Regions from separate parts of the Leucobacter insecticola genome, predicted to be linked through region 1. Evidence: predicted binding sites of a transcription regulator. Region 1 holds the regulator's gene; the other holds the start of a gene.
What was found. Region 1 encodes HspR, which represses chaperone genes until heat shock. Its sites were predicted from a motif close to AAGTTGAGTCNNNNNGACTCAACTT; they were not measured.
Positions count from the first base shown of each region.

Region 2: G7067_RS06315 (Hsp20/alpha crystallin family protein) is a predicted target of HspR. The motif match lies at 8,917-8,941, and genes of this name have one in related genera.

Region 1 covers NZ_CP049934.1:338,581-350,737, forward strand. The annotation lists partial or broken gene G7067_RS01530 (pyridoxal phosphate-dependent aminotransferase) at 1-887, shown strand, start outside; tRNA gene G7067_RS01535 (tRNA-Ser) at 975-1,062, shown strand; gene G7067_RS01540 (lipase) at 1,316-1,906, shown strand; gene G7067_RS01545 (glycosyltransferase) at 1,956-2,807, opposite strand; partial or broken gene G7067_RS15100 (glycosyltransferase) at 2,819-3,073, opposite strand; gene G7067_RS13960 (hypothetical protein) at 3,035-3,181, shown strand; gene G7067_RS01550 (glycosyltransferase) at 3,178-4,398, opposite strand; gene G7067_RS01555 (MFS transporter) at 4,519-5,754, opposite strand; gene G7067_RS01560 (helix-turn-helix domain-containing protein) at 5,889-6,200, shown strand; gene G7067_RS01565 (class I SAM-dependent methyltransferase) at 6,222-7,205, opposite strand; gene G7067_RS14780 (hypothetical protein) at 7,202-7,363, opposite strand; gene G7067_RS01570 (heat shock protein transcriptional repressor HspR) at 7,348-7,773, opposite strand; gene G7067_RS01575 (DnaJ C-terminal domain-containing protein) at 7,795-8,757, opposite strand; gene G7067_RS01580 (nucleotide exchange factor GrpE) at 8,750-9,253, opposite strand; gene dnaK (molecular chaperone DnaK) at 9,366-11,219, opposite strand; gene G7067_RS14785 (hypothetical protein) at 11,480-11,722, opposite strand; gene G7067_RS01590 (NAD(P)/FAD-dependent oxidoreductase) at 11,719-12,157, opposite strand, start outside.
Region 2 covers NZ_CP049934.1:1,377,556-1,389,712, reverse strand. The annotation lists gene G7067_RS14665 (GGDEF domain-containing protein) at 1-337, opposite strand, end outside; gene G7067_RS06355 (permease) at 397-1,458, opposite strand; gene G7067_RS06350 (thioredoxin family protein) at 1,497-1,784, opposite strand; gene G7067_RS06345 (arsenate reductase ArsC) at 1,895-2,296, opposite strand; gene G7067_RS06340 (metalloregulator ArsR/SmtB family transcription factor) at 2,293-3,309, opposite strand; gene arsB (ACR3 family arsenite efflux transporter) at 3,306-4,421, opposite strand; gene G7067_RS06330 (IS630 family transposase) at 4,781-5,833, shown strand; gene G7067_RS06325 (FHA domain-containing protein) at 5,923-6,597, shown strand; gene G7067_RS06320 (ATP-binding cassette domain-containing protein) at 6,605-8,431, shown strand; gene G7067_RS06315 (Hsp20/alpha crystallin family protein) at 9,026-9,457, shown strand; partial or broken gene G7067_RS06310 (ATP-dependent helicase) at 9,627-12,157, opposite strand, start outside.

The sequences.
Region 1 (12,157 bases):
GCGACGAAGTGCTCACAATCGAGCCGTTTTACGATTCATACGCGGCCGGGATCGCGATGGCCGGCGCGACGCACGTGACGGTGCCGCTCGAGCCAGGCGAGTCCGGGTTCAGGTTGAATGTCAATGCGCTCCGTGCCGCGGTGACCGATCGCACCCGATTGATACTCCTCAACACCCCGCACAACCCGACCGGGACCGTGCTGACGGATGAGGAACTCCAGCACATCGCCGAAGCCGCCGTGAGCGCAGACGCGATTGTAATCACCGACGAAGTATACGAGCACCTCACGTTTGACGGACAGGTGCACCGACCGTTTACAACCATGCCCGGCATGGCGGAGCGCACGCTCAGCATCTCTTCGGCGGGCAAGACCTTTTCTCTTACCGGCTGGAAAATCGGTTGGGTCTGTGGGCCGGAGGCCCTGATCGAGGCGGTACTGGCAGTCAAGCAGTACCTCACCTACTCCGGTGGCGCCCCGTTCCAGCCCGCAATTGCCCGGGCGCTCACCGAGGGTGAGCAAGACATCGTGGCGCTTCGCGAATCGCTGAGCAAGCGGCGGGATCTCCTCGTCGCCGGACTCCGCGAGAGCGGGCTCGAGGTGGTAGTGCCTGGCGGCACCTACTTTGTGTGCGCCGATGCGACACCGTTTCTGAACGAGGCGGTCCCCGACGGGGCCGCGTTCGCACGGATGCTTCCCGCGCGGGTGGGCGTAGCCTGCGTGCCGGTCTCCGCGTTTTGCAGGGAGGGATCCGCCACGGCCGATGCCCTCGCCTCCTGGGTGAGATTCACCTTTGTGAAGGACGAGGCCACCCTGCGGCGCGCAATCAGGCAGTTGCGGGGGCTGCTCTCCGCCGAACCTGCCGTTCATCAGCGAGACTGCGGTTAGGAACGGCAGTCTCGGCGGTGGAAGGCAGTCTCGCTGCCGGATGAGGCAAGGTGCAAGCTCAGGATCGTTCCGTGTAGGATGGTTCACGGAAGTATGTCCGAGTGGCCTAAGGAGCACGCTTGGAAAGCGTGTAGGGTGCAAGCCCTCGCAGGTTCGAATCCTGTTACTTCCGCCAGAAGTGAAGCCCCGAGATTACTCCGGGGGCTTCACCATTTCTGTCTCAAGTCCCCAGTTGCGCGCCGTTGCTTTCCTGAAAACTTGCAGCAGAGTCCACAGAATTTCTTCGTTGGACTTGTAAAGTAACGGAACGGTAACGCATACTAGATGAGGCGCGTGGGCCAGGCCCCGCGTCTTTATGTTGGACAACCCTCGGAGTTTTACGCGTGAGAGTACCTGTCAAGGCGTTTGTGGTTACACTGATCACTTCCGTGACCTTCGCCTTAGGCGCAGCCCCAGCGGTCGCCACCCCTCCAATCGAAGACTTCTCACCGGTCGCCGCAGTGCAGCCCACCGTGAATCTTTCACAATCGCTCGACACGACCCCTGACCCAATCGCAGGCGAGGCAATCGATTCCCTGCTCGAGCTGGATCCGCGTTCCGACGTCCCTCACCACTTTGATGTCACAGCCACGATTGCGCTCGCAGAGAGCGAAGTCGGTACGAGCCGCCCGACCGGGTGGAGCCAGCCCGGCGAGTGCATCATGTCAGCGCAGCGCTGGATCCGCGCGGGCGGCGGAAACTGGGTAGGTGGCGGAGACCCTGTCTCAAACTACAACACCGCCACTCGCATGACCCTCGCCGCGGCCGCCCCCGGCGACATCATCCAGTACGAAAACATCAGCTCCCCGACCTCTTGGGTGACCGGAGTACACACAGTGCTCATTACCGCAGTGCATACGGACGGCACCTTTTCCATCGTCGAGTCGAATAATCCCGGCGGATCAGGGCTTGTCAGCAAGAACGACAGCTGGACCCCGGCTCCTCCGGCAGGCTTCCAGGCCGTCGTCTGGCGTTTCTAAGCACTACGGTGTTCGATAGCCTGCTTGATTTCGACTCGGCAAGCCTCGCTCAATCGGCGGTAAGGGCCCGCTCGTAGAGCGCAAGCATCGAACCACTCTGCGTAGACTGCAGAAACCGTTGCGATTCCGCAGCATCCACTCGAAGTGCTTCCGTACCGAACCCCTCAGAAAGCTCTGCTACCGCACGCTGCAGCGCCACAGCAAGATCAGCGACGCTAGGACCTGCTACCCTCCACTCCGGACTCACGGACACGTCATCGGCAATCTCGGGGTCAGAGAAGATTGTCGGGGTTCCGAGAGCCGCGGCCTCAACCGGGGTAAGCCCCTGCGTTTCGAAACCAATGGAAGTCTGCACGAGCGCATCCGCATCGTGGATCGCCGCCAGCGCCTCGGGATAGGACACAGGCCCCGGGATGCTCACCCGGTCGTCCAACCCCAGCTCTGCAATGCGCTTGGTCACTCGAGGCAGTAACAGTCCAGCGCCATGCAGAGAGACGTCGGCGTCGATCCCGGACTGAGCTATTGCCTCGATGAATTCGAGGATCCGCTTCTCCTGGCTCATCCGCCCGAGCCAGACGAGCTTGGGCCGAGTGCGGGGGCTTCGCTGCTGTGCAAGCACCCCAGCAATCGCCTCGTCATCGACCCCGTTCGGAGTCACCACAATGTCTGTCGCAACCCCGTGGGTGCGCAGCGCTTCAGCAAAGTGGGCGGACGGCGCCGTAACGATCTTTGCCTCCGCGGCCAGCTCTGCGAGGTAGCGCCAAGAACCGCGGGCAGAGTGCGACACTCGGGAACCCCGATACCGCCCAAGCGCCAGAGCCCGCCACACGCGCAGGCCTCCAAACACAAACGGTGCGACCGGCGTAACCGCGCGCGTGCCCTCGTCAACATGGTTGTGCATCGTATGAACAATGGGCACCTTGAGACCCCGCGCGGCGCGAATGCCGATGAGCGCCCCCAGAAGTCTCCCTGAACGTGCACGAGATCAACTCTCGGCAGCTTCCTTAGCGCGCGAGCAAGCGCGCGGTCCGTGCGTGCCCCCGGCCAGCTGACTCCGTACTCGCGATCCGTCGTGATGGGCCAAGACGGCAACTCGATATACGCGTCCAAATCGCGAGCATCAGTCACGTGGCCTTCACGATGCAGCCTGGGTGCCGCAATCGTCACCCGATGCCCGGCCGCCTCGAGAAACTTTCTCTGCAGGCGCAGCGACACCTGCACACCGCCGAGCGAATCGGGGTGCTGGTCGGTGCAGATCAGTATGTGCATACTTAGCCGGGGATGGGCTCATCGCGGTACAGCGCCTCAAAAGTGTCGAGGGTGCGGTCAATGTCGTGGACTTTCACGGTGTCGAGCGATGCGTGCTGCATCCGCAAGTACTCGTCGCGCGGCATCCGCAAGATCTTCTCAATACGCTCCGCAAGCTCGCGATCATTGCCCGGTTGGAACAGGAAGCCGTTCTCTCCGTCGTGCACGAGGTGGGGAAGCGCCATCGCGTCGGCGGCAACGACGGGAAGCCCTGATGCCATGGCTTCCATCGTCGCGATCGACTGCAGCTCTGCGACCGAGGCAATCACAAAAATGCTCGCCTCGGTCAGAGAGGCCCGTAGTTCTTCATCACTCACACGACCCGTGAAGGTCACACGCGAGCTGACTCCGAGCTCATTCGCAAGCTTTTCCAGCTGCTTGCGTTGATCTCCGTCGCCCACAATCTTGAACGTCGCATTGAGCTCAGGATCGAGTCGCGTCAGCGCGCGCAGGATCACGTCGATCTCTTTCTCGAGGGTGACACGGCCGACGAACACCAGCTTGTTTTCACTGCGATCGGTGAGGTCCGCTGTGTAGTTCGAGGCGCGCAACCCACAGCTCACTGGGCGCACATTGCGGCGGTGAGTGTTGCGTTCAAGGAAGTCGGCGGCGCGCTGTGTCGGTGTGGTGACGGCGGAAGCGAGCTTCAGTACCCGATCCGCGTCCCGCCAGCCCCAGCGCACAAATGCTTGTTTTGCCCGCTCAGGGAGCAACGTAAAGTCAAGCACATTTTCGGGCATGACGTGGTTAGTCGCGACGATCCGGATCCCGCGCTTTGATCCTTCAATTGCGAGCGCCCGGCCGATCACAATGTGCGACTGAATATGGATGACGTCGGGACGCACCGCGTCGAGGAGCTTGCGGGCGTAACCGCGTGCTCGCCACGGTAGAACGAAACGCAGCCAATCGTGCGGGTACCAGCGCCAACTTGCCCAGCGATGCACGGTGAGCTGCTCGCCCTCAATATTCTCCACAAATGTGCCGGTCAGATTATGCCGGATCGAAGGTGCGACAACGTGTACGGTTTCGCCTCGCTGCACGAGGCCCGCGGCAAGGCGCTCGGCAAATCGGGCGGCGCCATTCACATCGGGCAAAAAGGTGTCGCAACCAATCAGAATACGAAGCGGTGCGGTGCGATCGGTGGTGCTCACGGTGTGCGGGAGTCCTTCGGTCGGGGAGGGCATCCCCCGGTGAGGAGGACGCTGTCAGGGCGTGCTAAACCTGCCCTTAAGTGTATGCAGCATCAGCGGGGAAATTCCCGAACGCCACCGAAAATGCGGGGACTCGATCATTATTTAGCAGGATTACTGCGAGTCGCGTCGCAGCCGCGGAATATAGCGCGGTACCCAACGCGCGAAGCCCGCCACTCCGATCACCGCGAGCACTCCAGCGGAAGCGCTCGCCAACGGAAGCGATGCGACGGCGATCGCCGACGCTGCGACGGGAGCCGCCGCCCCGCCGAAGTCCACAAGTGTGCGCCAGGCCGCGAGAAACGGTGCCGGGTTGCCCACGGGTGCGAGGTCCGCCCCGAGCGTCAGCACGATCCCGCTCGATAGCCCGTTGCCGAGACCGATCACAGTCGCTGCCGCAATCAACCAACCGGCGGCTCCCGGCACGTCATGGGTCAGGGAAAGCACGAGGAAGCTGAGCGCCATTGCGGCTGTTGCTGGCAGCGCCGCCCACAGCCTGCCGTAGCGATCCATCACCTGTCCACTCGTGTAGAACAGCGCGAAGTCAATTGCACCAGATAATCCCACGACGAGCGCGATCCCGGTCGCATCCATGCCGATCGAAACTCCCCAGAGCGGCAGCAACACGTCTTTCACTGAACGCAATCCCGAGAGGATCGCTGCGCACCCACCAACACGCAGCAGCGGGGCGCGCCCCTCCCTGATCGCTGCAAGGATCCCGCCGCGCGCCACCGTGATCGTTCCGGTGTCCGTCACCGTTACCGGAGGCGTAATGAGCCGTTCAGGATCGGGCGCAAATCCGACAAGGATCGCCGTGAACACCAGGCACGCGACGAACGCCCAGACCGCAGTGCCGGGTTCTCCCGTGAAAGCCATCACCCCTGCAGCCAGAAACGGGCCACCAAAGCGACCCATACGGTGCGAGCCACCGATCAGCGAGAGCGCCCGCGCTCTGAATCTGACGGGCACCCGAGTGGTCATGAACGAGTGCCGCGCGAGCCCAAAAGTTGCGGCGGAAAAGCCAGCAACAAAGACAGCGACACCGAGCATCGCCGGGTTTGGTGCGTACGCGATGCCGAGAGCCGCGAGCAGGGCTACCCCAGAGGCAATGAGCATGGCGATGCGTTCGCCGGCGCGCGACACCACCCAGCTCGCGGGTAGGTTTCCGGCGAGCTGGCCGACGACCACGGCGGAGGCGATGAACCCAGACAGCCCGAGCGTGGCTCCCATGTTGACGGCGATCACGGGGATCAGCGGCATGATTGCGAATTCACCAAGTGTGAAGAGAATTGTTGGCCCGTAAATGCTTGGGGCCAACTTCAGGAACAACCCGGAGTTCTCTTGAGACATGGTGGTTCAACACTAGCGCCGGCACAAGCTGCTGGCCACGCACGTTGCAGAATCAGGGCGTTTGTGACTTGAGCGTTTGTGATCAGGTAGCTTGCGATCTGGAGTTTCAAGCTTCGTTCTACCAGTCTTGTTGGGTGCCTAAAACCCACTCTGCTGCCGCCATCGAAATCGGTCGGCGTATTCGCGATGTGAGGCTTCAGCTCGGAATTTCCCTCGAAGACCTCGGTGAACTCGCGGAGATCGGCGCGACCAGCATCGGCAGGATTGAACGGGGCGTCTCGAGCCCCGCGGTCGAAACCATCATCCGGATCGCGGCCGCCCTCGAGGTAGAACCTGGACAGTTCCTGTCCGGCATCTCGCCTGACGACTACGGTGCCCGTGAACACAAGTTCACTGTGCGTGATCTGATCAAGGGACGGGACGGGTCTCACCAAGCACGCGCGTGACCGACGGTACGCGCTCGAGGGCTACCGCCGAATCGCCGACAGCACCGTAAAGGTGCGATCCCGCGCGACCTGCTGCACGGGACCAATCACGCGCTCTACCAGCGGCCGATAGCCCAGGTGCGAGTTGAGCACAAGGCGAAGCTCACCGCCCGGCGCGAGCGCGCGTGAGCAGGAGCGGATCAAGCGGTGCGCGACCCCGGTGTGCACCGTGGAGCCGCTATGGAACGGCGGATTCAATAGGATCAAGTCGGCCCAGCCATCCAGGATCGCCTCCGCACCGTCAGCACGATGCACGGCAACGCGCCCTGTGACACCTGCCGCTTCAGCCGTCGCGAGCGTCGCGGCGACGGCGGCCGCCGACTGATCCGTCGCAATCACCTGCGCGCGCGGGGAAGCGAGCGCCGCTGCAACGGCGAGCACCCCATTGCCGCACCCCAGATCGACAATCCGCTCAGCACCCATCATCGCGTCGCCGAGGCCTGCGAGCAGAAGCCGGCTGCCGTGGTCGAGCGTCGGCCCGCCGAAGGTGGCACCGTGCGCCGCGAGGCTGAACGAAAGGTCAGGATCCTCGCCCCAGCGAGGATAGCTGCTTGGGCCAACCGCTCGGGGGCCGGCGGCCGTCAGCACCCGAGCTTTGCGCCAGCCAAGCCCTGCACTCACTTCGGTAAAGGACCGGGCAAGCACCTCGTTCATGGCGAGGGTCATGTGTTTTACTCGCCCGCCGGCGAACACCGTGACGCTGGGATCCGCCCAGCGGGCGATCGCCGCCGCGATCTCATCGAGCGCATCGAGGCCGCGCGGTAGCTGCAACAACACCACCTTTGCGCCGCGCAGCAGATCCTCGTCCAGGGCATGCGAGGCGTAGCGATCCTGGAGCCCAAGACGCTCGGAATTCCGCGCGAGAGCTCGCTCACCGAGAAGTGGATCCTGGTGCGTGCGGATCCCGGAAACACCGGCGACGGCCGCGGCTCCCAGTGTGAGTGCGCCGTGACGATCGCCGATCACCACCAACTCGCCGGGTCCAAGCCCCCAAGTGCTGGGGCCGCCGTGCGCAGGATCAGTGTATCGGCGGCATCGTAGGCCTGGAGTTCCGGAGCGTCGAGATCGGGATCCCGGGATAAACCCTCAAAGAGTGTCGCAAGCGGGTCTACGGTTTCTTCCATACCACGACCTCGGCGTTGCGTCGCAAACGGGTGCCGCGGCGCACAGACACGACCTCCCCACCGCTCGAGCCCGCAGCGAATACTCGGCGATCCGAGCGATTCAGCATCTCCTGCGACAGCGCACGTTCGAGATCACGCACGCGGCCCTGAAGTTCGCGCACCTGATCCTCGAGCTGCAGCACGCGCCGAATACCCTCAAGACTCAGCCCCTCGGCGGAAAGCCGGGCCACCTCGCGGAGCTGCGCCACATCGTGCAGAGAGTAACGGCGAGTGTTGCCGCGGGTACGCTGCGGCGATACGAGACCTATGCGGTCGTACTGCCGCAGCGTCTGCGGGTGCATCTCGGCGAGTTCAGCGGCCGCCGCAATCGCAAATACGGGCGTGTATCGGTCCATTGCCTGTGTCGCCATGATGCCATCCTCCCCTGCTCGTTACCCGCGTGCCCGCGCAAGAAGGTCCTCACGCGGATTCTCCTTCGGCTCAACTTCGCGGAAGGCCTCAAGCGCGGCTCGAGCCTCTTCCGAAAGGTGCGAAGGAACAACCACCTGCACCTCGGCGAGTAAGTCGCCCGTGCCCTTAGAAGTTTTCACTCCGCGTCCCTTGACCCGCAGGATCCGGCCGCTCGGGGTTCCCGGCGGCACCTTCAGGCGCACCGGCTCTCCGCCGAGCGTCGGCACCTCGACCGTTGCGCCGAGCGTCGCCTCCGAAAACGTGACGGGCAGCTTCACACGAAGATGCTGACCATCCCGCTCAAACACCGGGTGCTTGCGCACGCTCACCGTCAGCAGGATGTCTCCGGCCGGGCCACCATTCGGGCTCGGATCGCCTTTGCCGCGCACCTTGATCTTCTGACCATCGGAAACGCCGGCAGGGATCTTCACCTTTACGGAACGGCTTTGAGCCTGCAGTGTCACGGTCTTTCCGGTGACTGCGGTCTCGAAATCGAGCGTGGTAGAGGCCTGAATGTCCCGGCCCTTCTGCGGGCCGCGGGGAGCACCGGCACCGCCGAACATGCCAAAGATGTCCTCAAAGCTCTGGCCGCCACCCTGCCGATAGCTGTACTGCTGACCGCGGCCGCCGGCGCCACCGAACATGCCGCCAAAGATGTCTTCGAAGCCTTGCCCGCCACCGCCGCCGGCAGTGAAGCGCGCACCTCCAGCGCCCATCGCACGAATCTGGTCGTACTCAGACCGCTGCTCCCTGTCGGAAAGCACCGAATACGCTTCGCTGATCTCCTTGAACCGCGCCTCCGCTTTCGCGTCCCCGGGGTTCGAGTCGGGGTGATAGGTGCGCGCCAGCTTTCGATAGACCTTCTTCAGCTCAGCCTCGTCGGCGTCTTTCGAGACGCCGAGAATCTGGTAGAAGTCCTTATCGAGCCAATCTTGACTAGCCATCTGCCCCCACCGCCACCGCTACTTTGGCGGGGCGCAACTCTACGTCTCCGAGGCGGTACCCCCGCTCGATCACATCTAATACAGTCTCCTGCTCGGTTCCAGGAACCGGGACCTGCGCGATCGCCTCGTGCAGCTGGGGATCGAAAGGCTCGCCCACCTCCCCGTAGCTTTCCAGCCCGAAACGCTCTACGGTCCCGCGCAGCTTTTGAGCGATCGTTGCAAACGCCGAACCCTCCTCGAGATCACCGTGCTTTTCAGCACGGTCCAGGTCATCGAGCACGGTGAGGAGCGAGCCGACCACGGCAGCGGTGGTCCGCTGCTTTTCCAGCTCGGCGTTGGATTCCGTGCGTTTGCGATAGTTCGCATACTCGGCCGTCACCCGACGCAGATCTTCGAGGTAGAAGTCCTTCGGGTCGTCGGGCTCGCCGGATTCTGCCTCCGCAGCGTCCGCAGCGATGGCGTCTTCGTTTTGCTCGGCACCCAAAATGTCGTCCACAGTGAGTCCCTCCTGCGGCTCGGAGCCGAGAGCTTCCGCCCCCGGCTCCGCAGCAGGAACCTCGTCACCGTTCGGGTTCTCCCCGGTGTGCGCTGTTCCTCGTTCGACACGTCTACTTCCGATCCTCGTCGTCTTCTACAACCTCTGCGTCCACGACATCGTCGTCTTCACTCGGGTTCTCGCCCTCCGCACCCTCGGCTGGTGCCTCGGCCTGCGCGGCAGCGTAGATGGCTTCGCCGAGCTTGCCCTGGCTCTCGCCCAGCTTGTCGGCGGCGGTCTTCACCGCGTCGTCATCATCGCCCGCAAGCGCCTGCTTCAGTGCGTCGAGGTCACCCTGTACCTCAGTCTTGACGTCCTCGGGCAGCTTGTCTTCATTCTCGCTGATGAGCTTCTCGATGGAGTAGGCAAGCTGCTCCGCGTTGTTGCGAGTCTCGGCGGCCTCGCGACGCTTCTTGTCTTCAGCAGCGTGCTCTTCGGCCTCGCGCACCATGCGCTCGATGTCGTCCTTCGAGAGCGTCGAACCACCGGAGATGGTAATGGTCTGCTCTTTGCCGGTGCCCTTGTCCTTCGCGGAGACCTGAACGATGCCGTTCGCGTCGATATCGAAGGTAACCTCAACCTGCGGGATCCCGCGCGGCGCCGGCGCAATACCGGTCAGCTCGAAGGTACCGAGGTTCTTGTTGTCACGCGTGAATTCGCGCTCACCCTGGAACACCTGGATCGCCACCGAGGGCTGGTTGTCCTCGGCCGTGGTGAAGGTCTCGGAGCGCTTGGTCGGGATCGCGGTGTTGCGCTCGATCAGCTTCGTCATGATGCCACCCTTGGTTTCGATACCGAGCGACAGCGGAGTGACGTCGATGAGCAGCACGTCCTTGCGCTCGCCCTTCAGCACGCCGGCCTGCAGCGCGGCACCCACGGCGACAACCTCGTCAGGGTTGACGGACTTGTTGGGCTCCTTGCCGCCGGTGAGCTTCTTCACGAGTTCGGAGACGGCGGGCATACGCGTCGAGCCACCGACGAGCACCACGTGGGCGATATCGGAGACCTTCACACCGGCTTCCTTGATGACATCATCGAAGGGCTTGCGAGTGCGCTCGAGCAGATCCTTGGTGAGCTCCTCGAACTTGGCGCGGGAGAGCGTCTCGTCAAGGTTCGCCGGGCCGTTCTCGGTGAGCGACAGGTAGGGCAGCTGAATCTGGGTGCTCATCGAGTTCGAGAGCTCCTTCTTCGCCTGCTCCGCGGCTTCCTTGAGGCGCTGCAGGGCAATCTTGTCGTTGGCGACATCGACACCCGTCGAGTTCTTGAACTGGGTGATCAGCCAATCGACGATGCGCTGATCCCAGTCGTCTCCGCCGAGGCGGTTATCACCGGACGTGGCGCGCACCTGGATCGTCGAGAAGTCATCATCCTTGCCCACCTCAAGCAGGGACACGTCGAAGGTGCCACCACCCAGGTCGAAGACGAGGATGAGCTCGTCTTCTTTGCCCTTGTCGAGGCCGTAAGCAAGTGCCGCGGCAGTAGGCTCGTTGATGATGCGGAGCACGTTGAGGCCCGCGATCTCACCGGCCTCCTTAGTTGCCTGGCGCTCGGCGTCGTTGAAATACGCGGGCACGGTGATGACGGCGTCGGTGACCTTGTCACCGAGGAAGGTTTCGGCATCACGCTTCAGCTTCATGAGCGTGCGCGCGCTGATCTCCTGCGCGGTGTAGCGCTTGCCATCGATGTCGTCGGTCTTCCACTCGGTGCCGACATGGCGCTTGACGGAGGCGATGGTGCGGTCAACGTTAGTGACGGCCTGGCGCTTCGCGGTCTCGCCGACGAGCACCTCGCCGTCTTTGGTGAACGCGACGATCGACGGGGTGGTGCGGAACCCTTCTGCGTTTGCAATGACGGTGGGCTCGCCACCCTCAAGCACGGCGACCGCGGAGTTGGTGGTTCCGAGGTCAATTCCTACTGCACGGGACATGTGTTCTCCTTTAGTTTGCTGCGTAAGTGCTCCGCGTGCGCGGCGCACAATCCTGTCGGCTCGAGCCACACTTCGGACCCACGCGGGTATCCCAGGCAAAGCTTGAGCTTGATGGACTCAAGTTTACTCAGCCGCCGCCGCACGTCAAGTTTTCGGACACAAACTTGAGTCACTTCCACTCAACTCTCAGAAACCCGCTTCGCGCAGTGAGCGCCACTACCGGCTACACCGCAATGGATACATGTTTCTGGGACACACTGTTAGCGGCCGCTAATGAGGTTCGCGAGTTTCGCCGAGGCGTGGGTGGCCGCAGCGCCGGTGCGGTATTCTTCTCGATCGGCGAATCGATACACGGCATAGAGGGCCGTCGCGGCGGTCCAGCGCAGCGGTTCGAATTCCCAGTTGCGGGAGCGATGTCCCACCCACGGCAGACGAGTAATGTCCGTGCGCTCGCCCAGGATCAGATCCCGAATCGTACGTCCCGCGAGATTTGTGCCGGTCACCCCGTGCCCAACATACCCCCAGCGTCAGCAATACCTGTCGCCGCGTCATAGTTCACACCGGCGCACCAGTCGCGCGGCACCCCCAGCACCCCTGACCAACTGTGCTCAAGCCGCACCCCGGCGAGCGCAGGAAACAGCTCGACCAGACGGTTACCCAGCTGTTCGACCGCGGCGTCGGCGGTCCGCCCGCTGCGGTCAAAACTGGAGGCGTAGTTATACGGCACGCCCCGCCCTCCAAGCGCAATGCGATTGTCCGCGGTGCGCTGAAGGTAGGCGAAGTTGTGCGCAACGTCACCCATCAGCTCAGCACCGTGCCAGGAAATATCAGCCATCTGAGCATCACTCAGCTGCTCGGTCACCACCATGCTGCTGTTCATCGGGAGGAACCGGCGCGATTGCCCCTCAAGGGAGAGGGTGTACCCCTCGACCGCCTGG
Region 2 (12,157 bases), 1.0 Mb from region 1:
CCAGCGGGAGCGCCTGCACGGAGGACACGACAGATTGCGGATCATCCGGGAGGCTCATGTAATAGCTGAGCGCCGCCACAAGCAGGAAAGCCGCGACGAGGCCCGCGGCCTTCGATACTCGCGCACCGAGCACAAACGCGCACGCTGTCGCGACAAGGCTCACGCCGAGCAGCGCCCACAGCAGCCACTGGTTGTTGACATAGCGATGAAGGAGGAGATCAATCAAGAACGTCAAGCTAAAGACGAGCCCGGCGCTCGAGAGATAAAGAGAGTGCGCGTTGTGTCGCCTGAATAGCGATGAGGATCCCGTTATCCTCAGCCGTTGCAGCTCACTCACCTTTCCCAGGGTACACGCGATCTCGCGGCCGTTCCCCCTCTCTCATCGAGGCAGGCGCCCTACCCCGCAAACAGGTTGAAGCCAAAGCCAACGAGCATGATCGCGATGCTCACCGAGCCAAAGAAGATCAGAAGGAGCCGTGGCTTCAGCACCTGTTTCAGCAGCATGAATTCTGGGAGCGACAGCGCAACGGTTGCCATCATAAAACTCATCGCCGTGCCCAGTGCCATACCTTTTCCGTACATCGCTTCAACGATCGGGATCACACCCGCGGCGTTCGAATACAGCGGCGCCCCTGCGAGGGTCGCGATGACCACCGCGAAGGGGTTATCAGGCCCAGCATAGGTGGCAAAGAATTCGGTTGGCACCCAACCGTGAATCACCGCGCCAACACCGACCCCAAGAATGACCCATTTCCACACCCGCCCGAAGATGTCCCGGGTTTCCTCGGCCGCGGCGTCGACCCGCTGCTGCAGCGTGATCTTTCCTCCGCCCTCGTGTAGCGCCGAGGTGGGCGTGCCGAACACGAAGTCCTGGACGTGGTGGTCGAGCTTGAATCGAGACAGGATCGCACCAATCACGACCGCGATGCCGAGCCCCGCGAGCACGTACGCAATCGTCACCGGCCAACCGAACGCGTTTCCGAGCATCAGCACGGCGACCTCGTTGACGAGCGGCGATGCGATCAAGAAGGTCAGCGTCACCGACAGCGGCACTCCCGCCGCCACGAAACCGATGAACAGCGGGATGGAACTGCACGAGCAGAACGGCGTAATCGCGCCAAACAGCGCCGCGAGCAGCAGTGCGATGGGCAGCGACTTGCCGTCGAGCCAGGCGCGGATCCGCTCGGGCCGCAGCGCGGTGCGGAGCAGGCCGATACTGAAGATCATGCCCGCGAGCAGCAGCAGGATCTTCGAGGTGTCATAGACGAAAAACTCGATCGATCCCCACAGCCGCTCGCCAGTGTCGAGGCCCAGCGCGTCGCCGAACAGCCACGCCCAGACGTTTTCGTTCAGCACGTACAGCACGACCCACGCGGCGGCGAGCGCCGCCAGACGCCACACCAGTTGCCCGGTGCGCAGGTCTTTGCCGGTGAACGGCAGTTCAAGTTTCAGACTCATCAGCCTGGTGTCTTCCCGCTTCGTCTAGATTCGCGCGATCAGCATTCACCACCGCAGGCGCAGGCACCCTCTGGGGCCGCACTCGAAGCCTGGCCGGAGCTCAGGATCTCGACAATCTCGGCTTTCTTGGGCACGCGGCCGGATACGAGTACCTTTTCGTTGACCACGAGCGCGGGCGTAGACATGACCCCGTAGGCCGCGATGGCCGGATACTCGGTGACTTTTTCGATGGTGGCGTCGCTCCCCATATCGGCGAGGGCATCGCGGGTGGCGCGCTCGAGGTTCTTGCAGTTTGCGCAGCCGGGTCCGAGGATCTTGATGTTCATGGTGCACCGTTTCTCGCCTTGCCGGCGTCTATATCGACAACATTCGATATAAGGTTATCACGAGCTTCACCAAGACATCGACACCCATCGATACAGCTGTCCGGGTGCCGCTACACGAGCTCTGCGATCAACGACCGCACGCGATCCCGAATCTCGTCGCGGATCACCCGCACCGCCTCGATCCCCTGCCCCGCCGGGTCGTTGAGTTTCCAGTCTTCGTAGCGTTTGCCCGGGAAGAACGGGCACGCATCGCCGCAGCCCATGGTGATCACCACGTCTGACTCCTGCACTGCCTCGGGTGTGAGCACTTTCGGGGCCTCGGTTGCGATGTCGATGCCCACCTCAGCCATCGCCTCAATCGCGACCGGGTTGAGCTGATCCGCGGGCATCGACCCCGCCGAGCGCACCTCAATGCGTCCGGCTCCCAGCTCGCGCAGGAACCCGGCCGCCATTTGCGAACGGCCCGCATTGTGTACGCACACGAAGAGCACCGTGGGGGTTGCGTCGGTCATGAAGGTACCTTTCCTGTTATTTCAGTAGCCTGCGGCACGAGCAGCGTGTCGAGCAAGGTGCGCACGTGGGCGGCAATGTCGTCGCGAATGGCCGCGGTGCCCTCGGGCGACGCAAGCGCGGGATCTCCGACCGCCCAATCCTCATAGTTGACCCCGGGAATCACCGGGCACACATCTCCGCAGCCCATCGTCACGACCACATCGGCGGCACGCACGGCGTCGTCGGTGAGCGGCTTCGGGTACAGGGCGTCAACGTCATCACCCGCGATATCCTGAAGCAGCACCCGCACATCCGGATCGATACTCGCGGCGGGCCGTGATCCGGCGGATCGCGCAATCACCCGGCCGCCCGACAGCTGGTTCGTCAGCGCGGCAGCGAGCTGTGATCGCCCGGAGTTACCGACGCACACAAACAGCACCTGCGGGGGCGCAACCGCGCGATCCCGCACCAAATCAGCGAGGCGCTGCCGCGCGAAACGCTCGGTCAGCGGAATCAGATGCTGCGTCACCGTCGCGGTGCGCGCGAGGCCGGCATATGACTCACGCACGATCGTCATAATGACATCGGGGTGCAGATCACTGAGTTCTGCCGCGAGTTGCTCGGCGAGGCGCGTCACCCGCGCATCCATGGTGCGCAGCGCCTCGACGCGCGCGGTCTCATTCTCGGCGTCTACAGCTTCCTCGAGCGGGGTCACCGCGCTCAGTAGCGCCATCACCTCCGCCCGGCGCGCCGGCGCGATCTGGTAGTGCACCCAGGTACCCCGACGCTCAGACGTCAACAGCTCGGCATCCTTCAGCTTCTTGAGATGGTGTGACACGGTCGGCTGGGAGACATCGGCGATAGCCGTAAGGTCACACACACAGCAATCGCCATTGGAAGTGGCAGCGATCGCGGAGACGAGCCGCAGGCGCAGCGGATCGGCGAGGGCCTTCAGGGTGTCGGCGAGCGATGTCGCAATCTTTGGGCTAATGGCCCGAGCCGCAAGCGGGGTCTGTGGGCTTGGAGTGGTCATGCGTTCTGCTCCTGAACTGCGTAGGGGTCAACGTGGAACCACGCTCTTGCGGCCCACAGCGAGACGTATACGAGACCCACCAGCACCGGCACCTCGATCAGCGGACCGACGACGCCAGCGAGCGCCTGACCGGAGGCCGCACCGAAGGTGCCGATCGCGACCGCGATGGCGAGCTCAAAATTGTTGCCGGCGGCGGTGAAGGCGAGCGTGGTGGATCGCGCATACCCGAGCCCGAGCGCCCGCCCCGCGGCGAGGCCCGCACACCACATCAGTGCGAAGTAGGCGAGCAGCGGCAGGGCGATGCGGGCGACGTCCCACGGGCTGCGGGTGATCGCGTTACCCTGAAGGGCGAACAACAGCACGATCGTGAAGAGGAGTCCGTAGAGCGCCCACGGCCCGATCCGCGGCACAAATTTCTCTTCGTACCATTCGCGGCCCTTCCGCCGCTCGCCGATCCACCGCGATGCGAACCCCGCGATGAGTGGCACCCCCAAGAACACCAGCACGTTCATGGCGATCTGCCACACCGACACTTCAAGACCCTGCGTATCGAGCCCTAACCAGCCGGGCAGCACCGTCAGATAGAACCAGCCCAGCAGTGAGAACGCGAACACCTGGAACACCGAGTTGATCGCGACGAGCACCGCCGTCGCCTCGCGGTCGCCGCAGGCGAGATCGTTCCAGATCACGACCATTGCGATGCAGCGCGCGAGCCCCACGATGATCAGCCCGGTGCGGTACTCGGGCAGATCGGGCAGCAGCAGCCACGCGAGCGCAAACATGACGGCGGGGCCAATGATCCAGTTCAGCAGCAGGGAGGACAGCAGCAGTCGCTTGTCACCCGTGACCGCAGCGATCCTGTCGTAGCGCACCTTCGCGAGCACCGGATACATCATGACGAGGAGGCCGAGACCGATCGGCACCGAGACTCCCGCGATCTCTAGATGTGCGAGGGCGTCCGCAAGCGCAGGCACGAAGCGCCCGAGGGCGATACCCGCGAGCATCGCGAGGCCAATCCACAGCGGCAGCCACTTGTCGAGTGTGGAGAGGTGCGGTGGCGCTGTCGGCTTCTTTTGTTCCGAGGCGGCTGCAACGGAGACTTGTTTAGACATGCGTCTATGTTGACAGCTGTCAATACAAGGGTCAAATGAACGGTGGGGGTTGCGGGTTCGTGCGTTTGGGGAACACTCCTCGTTTCTAGCTGTCCACCCGGGCTACGCCCGTCGCCTGTGACGACCGAGAATTGTTCTTGGGAACCGTTCGACACCTCCCCCTTGATTCGCGCTGGCCTGGGGGTGCATGCTGGTGGTGTCGGTGACTGCTTCCGAAGTCGGTTTTCCTATGGTGCACACCTGCCGATGAGCCCGTTTCTAGTGGCGTATCTCCAAAATAACGTGTCTATTTTTGACAGAATGGAGCATGTCTCGAAAACCAGCCTCCCGCTAGCCTTCGCACCCCTGAACAGCGCCTCATTCTTGAACGGGTCGCAAAGTCAAAGATTGGCTCTCATCGCGCGGTACAACGCGCTACCGTGCTGTTGCGAGCTGCTAACGGCACCTCTCATGCCCGCATCTCTCGCGAGGTAGGAGTAAACACGAACACGGTACGGGACTGGCGGTCCCGTTTCCTTGAAGACGGCCTGAACGGAATCGAAACCATCCGCCAGGGGCGCGGACGCAAGCCCGTGATCTCGGACGAGAAGATCCAAGAAATCGTTGAACTGACCGAGCATTCTAAGCCGGAGAACGCGACGCACTGGTCAGTCCGATCGATGGCAGCACGCGTTGGGGTGTCTCCCACTCAAATGCAACGCATCTGGGCTGCTCGCGGACTGAAACCGCACCTGGTGAAAACATTCAAGGTATCCACGGACCCCAAATTTGAGGAGAAACTCATCGACGTGTGCGGCTTGTATCTCAGCCCACCCGAGAACGCGATCGTGCTGTGTGTTGACGAGAAGACCTCGATCCAGGCGTTGGATCGGCCACAGCCCTCACTGCCACTCACCAAGGGGCGTGCCAGCACCTGTACGCACGACTACAAACGCAACGGCACGACCACTCTCTTTGCAGCGCTCGAAGTCGCTACTGGAAAGGTGATCGGTTCGTGTGTGCCGAAGCATCGACACGACGAGTTCCTGGCGTTTTTGAACACCATCGAAAAGGAAGTGCCAGCTGGTCTCGAAGTGCATCTGATTGTTGACAACTATGCCACTCACAAGCACGCGAACGTTCAGAAGTGGCTCGAGAAGCATCCGCGATTCCTTTTCCACTTCACGCCCATGTCGTCATCGTGGCTGAACCTGATCGAGCGCTGGTTTCGCGATCTGAGCGAACGGACGCTACGCCGGGGAGTGTTTCGCTCAGCACCGGACCTTGTCGAGAAAATCGAGGACTACATTCGCCATAACAATGAACACCCGAAGCCGTTCGTCTGGACCCCGACCGCTGATTCAATCCTCGCGAAAGTCGCGCGAGGCGGGGTCGCCCTCAACAAGCAAAACAAAACTGAGACACACTACTAGAGCACATCGCCGATGCAATCACTTGGGACGAGAAAGATAGAATGAGGGGGAAAGCCGCAGTTGCAGCTAGATCTACAAGGGGACAGGACATGCTTGCTTCCGACCGACTCGAAGCTTCATTGACACCGATCCAGCTCCGCGAGATTCTGGTCTCTCAGCCACATCGACGAGTTGAGGTCGCGGTCCATCCAGAGATTGATGAGGCGTTGCGCCAGTGGCTCTGGGAGAACGGTGACGATGCGCTTCGGCGTGCCGTATATGCGCAGTATCTCCAGCAGCGTGAGCGGCTCCTAAAGTCCGGGGATCCGCTGCCCGCGGCCGCGGTCAGATACGACGCCGAAGTCACGCACCTCTCCGCGTTAGCGACGACACCACAAACAACTCCGCCGACACAGAAGAATACCTCGGAGGCCGTTCGCGTTCCGTCATCCAGAGAAACGAGGAAGCCACCGCGACTAGCACTCCCCGACGGAACAACCGTCGATATCATCTCGGAGCGCGTGGTCATTGGGCGCAGGCCCGCGGATCTCAACTCTCCCGGCGCGCAACTGGTGAAGCTTGAGGATCCCACCAAACACCTTTCGTCCTCTCATGCGCTCCTTGTGCGGGCGCACGACGGCTGGCGGATCACTGACCTTCATTCTGGCAACGGGACCCTGCTTGCTTCTGGCGAGAACTTCTTTCCTGCTCATCCCGGGATCGAGTATCTCCTACCACATCGGTTCCTACTTGCAGGGCACCCCATACAGTTCTTTGAAGCCTGACACCGCCGTGGATCCCCTCGCAACCGTGCTGCGGCGAATCGGCCCGCCGCCCATCATCCATATCCCCCACCCCATCGCCCTAGACAGGCCCGCCAAGGCTGCCTCACCATCGATCCCGATTGGGCCTCCACCGCGACTCCCCGTTCAGGAAGATGGCTTACGGGTGTGCGATGTTGATGCGACCGTGGCGAACAAAAAGAGACTTCTGCATGGCGTCTCGGTATCCGCATGGAACGGCACGCTCACGGCTGTTGTTGGGCCTTCTGGAGCAGGAAAATCGACCTTCGTTCGCACAATCTCTGGGCTTATGGAGCCAAGTCGCGGCACAGTCACCCTCTCCGGTATCAACGTTCATCGTTATTACGACCAAGTGAAGACGCTGCTGGGGATGGTGCCGCAGGAAGATGTCATTCATTCCCAGCTCACCCTCGTGCGCGCTTTGCGCTACGCCGCAAAACTTCGACTGAGCACCGAGATGAACGCGCGACAACGCGAGGCCCGAGTGCAGCAAGTCTTGGCGGAGCTTGATCTCGCACCACATCAAAGGACTCGAGTTGCTCGGCTTTCTGGCGGGCAACGCAAAAGAGCCTCGATCGCACTGGAGCTACTTACCGAGCCGAAGTTCCTGGTGCTCGACGAGCCAACTTCTGGGCTTGATCCAGCGCTCGACAGGAGACTGATGGAGCAGTTTCGTGCGCTCGCTGACGGGGGACGCACCGTTCTCGCTGTGACACACTCCGTCGCGTGCCTTGATATCTGCGACCAAGTAGTTGTGCTGGCCCCGGGCGGTGAAATCGCCTTTATTGGGAACGAACCCGAAGCGTGGCGCTATTTCGGCACAGAAGACTGGTCCGAGATTTTTGAGCAGCTCAAGATCAATCCACGCGAATCAGCTGGGCACTGGCAACAGTCTCTGGAGGCGTTCCTTCTTGCGACCGAGCCAATCACTGAACGCCCACCAAAGCCACACGAAGCGCCTACAAAGATTCCCCGCGTCCGACAGTTCTTTACGCTGGTGCAGCGACAGCTGGCGCTGATGCTCGCTGATCGCGGGTACACGCTGTTTCTGCTCGCGCTTCCGTTTGTGGTGGGGCTATTGCCAATCGTCGTGCCGGGTAATTCTGGCCTCACGCAGGTGACACAAGCCAAGTACTCGCAAGAACCGCAGATGATTCTCACCCTCCTCACTATCGGGTCAATCTTCATGGGAATATCCATGACCATTCGCGAGCTCATCGGGGAACGTCACATCTACCGCCGGGAGCGAGCGATGGGTCTCAGCACTTCGGCGTATCTCGCAGCCAAGATTCTCGTTTTTGGCGCGTTGGGCGCCGCGGGTGCGGTGATCATTGTCATGATTGCAACGACGGTAAAACAAGGCCCGAGCGGCGACGGCGTGCTCGGGCTAGGTGCATACCTTGAGCTGGGTATTGCAGTCACCGCCACGGTCTGGGGTGGCGTCTTTCTCGGGCTCCTCCTTTCTTCCCTCGTGACTTCGCAGAACCAGGTGATGCCAGTTCTGGTCGTCGTGTTGATGCTGCAGATGGTCCTGAATGGGGGCCTGATTCCACTTGTTGACAACGCAGCGCTGAACTGGGTCGCGAGTGGGATGCCGGCGCGTTGGTCATTTTCGCTGGGCGCGATCAGCATAGATCTGCATCATTTGCTCGAGCTCGCCGATGAGTCTGAGCGGATGGCATTACAAGGGTCCGGTGTCGATCCTGACCCCGCGTGGAATCCGAGTCTGCTGCGTTGGGGATTTTCAGCTGCGATTCTGACGGTGATGGCGGCCCTGATGAGCTGCGCGACCTGGGTCTTCGCTCGATCACGGTAGTTGACAGCGCGGGATCACTTATTGCGCAAGGTTCTGGTCAGTTGCGTGCCGTAAGCGGCCGGGAGAGGTCAACTTCGACGAGTTGAATCATGAGGCGTGGGGATCGGCGATGGTCTGCCAGTTGAAACCTGCACGCAGTGCGGCCTCGACCTGGCGCAGGTTGAGCGTCCATGCACCAAATTGTCGATATGCGCCAGTTCTCGGGCGGTGCGGTCATTGACCCTGTCGCCACGCAAGTTCGTAAGCCACGCGACGTCGCGTGATGCGTGGGCGATGTGGCATCACTGGGAAGCTATTTCTGAGACATACCACTAGTTTTGGGCACAGACCGAGCCCATCGGCGGCACAGCCCCTGGAATCCGCCACCCCATGCTTCCGATCCCACGTAGACCACTCCCGCGCGAACAGCAGCGCCGGGCATAGTCGCCAAACGCCGCGACACCCCAGAGCACGCCCACCAAGCAAACAGAACAAGCGCCCCCTTCGCCTTGAGCGAACCCGACTCAACTTTCATTGGCACTCTACCCCCGAGAGTGCTAAAAATGAATTACCGGGCCGTGATGGTCGGCCCCAGATACTCGAAGGAGTAGAAAGATGGCACGCAACTACGATCCTTTCCGTGAACTTGACCACCTGATGGGCCAAATGCTCAGCCCTGAGCGAGCTGGCGCCCAGATGCCGATGGACCTCTACCGCTCGGGTGACCACTACGTACTGAGCTTGGATGTTCCTGGCGTCAACCCTGATTCGATCGACGTCAATGTCGAAGACCGTACGCTGACGATCCGTGCCGAGCGCGCGCTGCCCGACGGCGAAGACATTCAGTGGCTCGCCAAGGAGCGCCCGACCGGAACCTACGCCCGTCAACTGACGGTGGGCCGAGGACTCGCCCTTGAGTCAATCAATGCGGCCTACACCGACGGCGTCCTCACGCTAACAATTCCGGTCGCAGAAGAAGCCAAGCCACGTCGCATCGAGGTTTCCCACGGAGGACGGACACCCGTCGAGATCACCGCTGACGCATAGAGACAGCTTTCCCTGCGGCACCCAACTGAGGGGCAGTTCAGCTCCAATGCGTGTGGGGTTCGGACAGCCAGTCCGAACGCCACACGCACCTCCCGCAACACCGAAGAGAACTCGCGTGGGCACCGCGCCTCACACAATCCCGACGGCGGACACCCGGTCGCGCGACTCCTCAGTCAAGCTTCTCGATCGGGGCAAGCTTCACGAGAAGCTTACGCTCGCCGACCGCGTCAAACACCGCGTGAGCGATGCGCTTCGATCCGACACCCGTGATCGCGCTCACGCGACCCTCACCGTACTCGTCGTGACGGATCCGATCCCCCGGGTTCAGTTCAAGGTCACCGTTGTCTCGCACCGAACCCATGATCGTGTTCGGGAATCCGCCTCCCGCGGCCTGCGCCTGTTTGGCAGCCTTCTTGCGCTCCCGCCACTTATCAAGCGCCGATTGCATGTTGCCGCTGGCCGGTTCACTCACCGCGGCAGAACCGCTGGAGTAGCCCCCGGAACCACCGGATGATCCGAAGGTCACATTCGAGTCAACGGGCCGCCGGGTGCGCACCGCACCCCCGCTGCCCCGGTTTGCGTTGAGCGCGCGGGACTCGGTGCCGCCGCGCCCGGTGACCTCGCCCGGCGACTGCCGCCAATCGATCAGCCCCTCGGGATCTCCTGCAGGAACCGCGACGGCATCGCCACAGAGACGTCACCAAACACGGCGCGAGTGCTCGCGAGCGTCAAATACAGCCGCTCGCGCGCACGCGTAATGCCGACATACATGAGCCGCCGCTCTTCATTGACACCACCCACCTCGTCAACGGACATCTGATGCGGCAAAAGCCCCTCTTCAACGCCCGTGATGAACACGGCCTTGAATTCGAGGCCCTTCGCGGTGTGCATCGTCATCAGAGACACGGTGCCGCTCGAATCGTCGAGGTCATCGGCCGCGGCGACCAGGCTGACCTCGGTGAGGAAGGCGAGAAGCCCCGCCCCCGGCTGCTTCGCATCAAACTCGCGCGCAACAGCAACGAGCTCTTCAAGGTTCTCCGCGCGCGCATCATCTTGCGGATCGCGCTTCTGGCGCAGCTTCTCAATCATTTCGGTTTCATCAAGAATGAGCTTCAGGAGATCCCCCACTGGCGCGGGTGCCTGTTCCAACTCCGGATTCCCCGCAGCCATCGCGGAGGCGCGCGTCAGCATCTCCGCGAGGCTAACAATGGCGTTCAGTACTTTCGGACCGAAGGAGAGCTCCCCCGCGCGCAGCATGGCCTCGTGGAAGGTGAGCCCGTGTTCCTCTTGAAAGTTCGCGAGGTGCGCCTCAGCCATCGGCCCGATGCCACGCTTCGGGGCGCCCAAGAGGCGCGACCACGCGATCGGATCGTAGGGGTTCGCGATGCTCGTAAGGTACGCCATCGCGTCCTTGATCTCAGCTCGCTCATAGAACTTGGTGCCGCCGAGCACCCGATACGGAATCGCGGAACGGATGAGCAATTCCTCAAGCGCACGCGTCTGCGAGTTCGTGCGGTAAAACACGGCAACGTCACCGTAGGCGAGGCCGCCACGGTGCAGATCCTCGATCTCTTCGGCCACAAATCGCGCCTCGTCGTGCTGCGAGTAGCCGGTGAAGCCGACGATGCGCTCGCCGTCCCCCTCCGCCGTCCAGAGATTCTTCTCCTGGCGGTCAAAGTTGTTGCCGATTACCGCGTTCGCCGCGCTCAGGATGTTTTGGGTCGAGCGGTAGTTCTGTTCAAGCTTCACGACCTCTGCGCCACGGAAGTCTCGCTCGAACTCCACGATGTTGCGAATGTCCGCGCCGCGGAACGCATAAATCGACTGGTCCGAATCACCGACAACGGTGAGGCTGGCACCCGGGATCTTGCCCGAGCCGTCGAGTTCGGCCGCGCGGATGGGCGGCACCAGTCGCTCCACTTCCTCTGGCTCAACCGGGCGGGTGAGCTCGCGAATCAGCGAATACTGCGCGTGGTTCGTGTCCTGATACTCGTCGACCAGGATGTGCCGGAAGCGGCGCTGATAGACGGCCGCCACCTCGGGATGCGCGCGGAAGAGGTGTACGGTCTGCCCGATCAGGTCATCGAAGTCGAACGCGTTTGCGCGGCGCAGTTCCTGCTCATACATCTTGAAGATCTCAACGAAGAGGCGGTCACGCGGGTCGCTCGCGTTCATCGTCGCCGCGTATCCGTCGGCGTCGGTGAGTTCGTTCTTCAGACGCGAGATCTTCGATCCCGAATTCGCGGGTGTGAACCCGTAGGTGTCCGCGTCCAGTTCCTTGATGATGCGCTTGAGTAGCGCGCGCGAATCAGCGGAGTCGTAGATGGTGAACCCGGAGACGTAACCAAAGCGCTCCGCCTCGCGGCGCAGGATCCTGACGCAGGCCGAGTGGAAGGTGGAGACCCACATACCCTCGGCACCCGAGCCGAGGAGACCATCGATGCGCTCCCTCATCTCAGACGCGGCCTTATTGGTGAAGGTGATCGCGAGGATCTGACTCGGCCATGCCTCGCGGTTCCGAATCAGGTGCGCGATCCGGTGGGTCAGCACGCGTGTCTTGCCGGATCCTGCACCAGCGACAATAAGCAGCGCTGGACCCCGAGCGACGACCGCACGCGCCTGCGCGGGATTCAGCCCGTCAAGCAGCGGATCCACGTCGGCCTCCTCCGGGGCCTGACTGTAGGGAAGCCCAGACGGGTC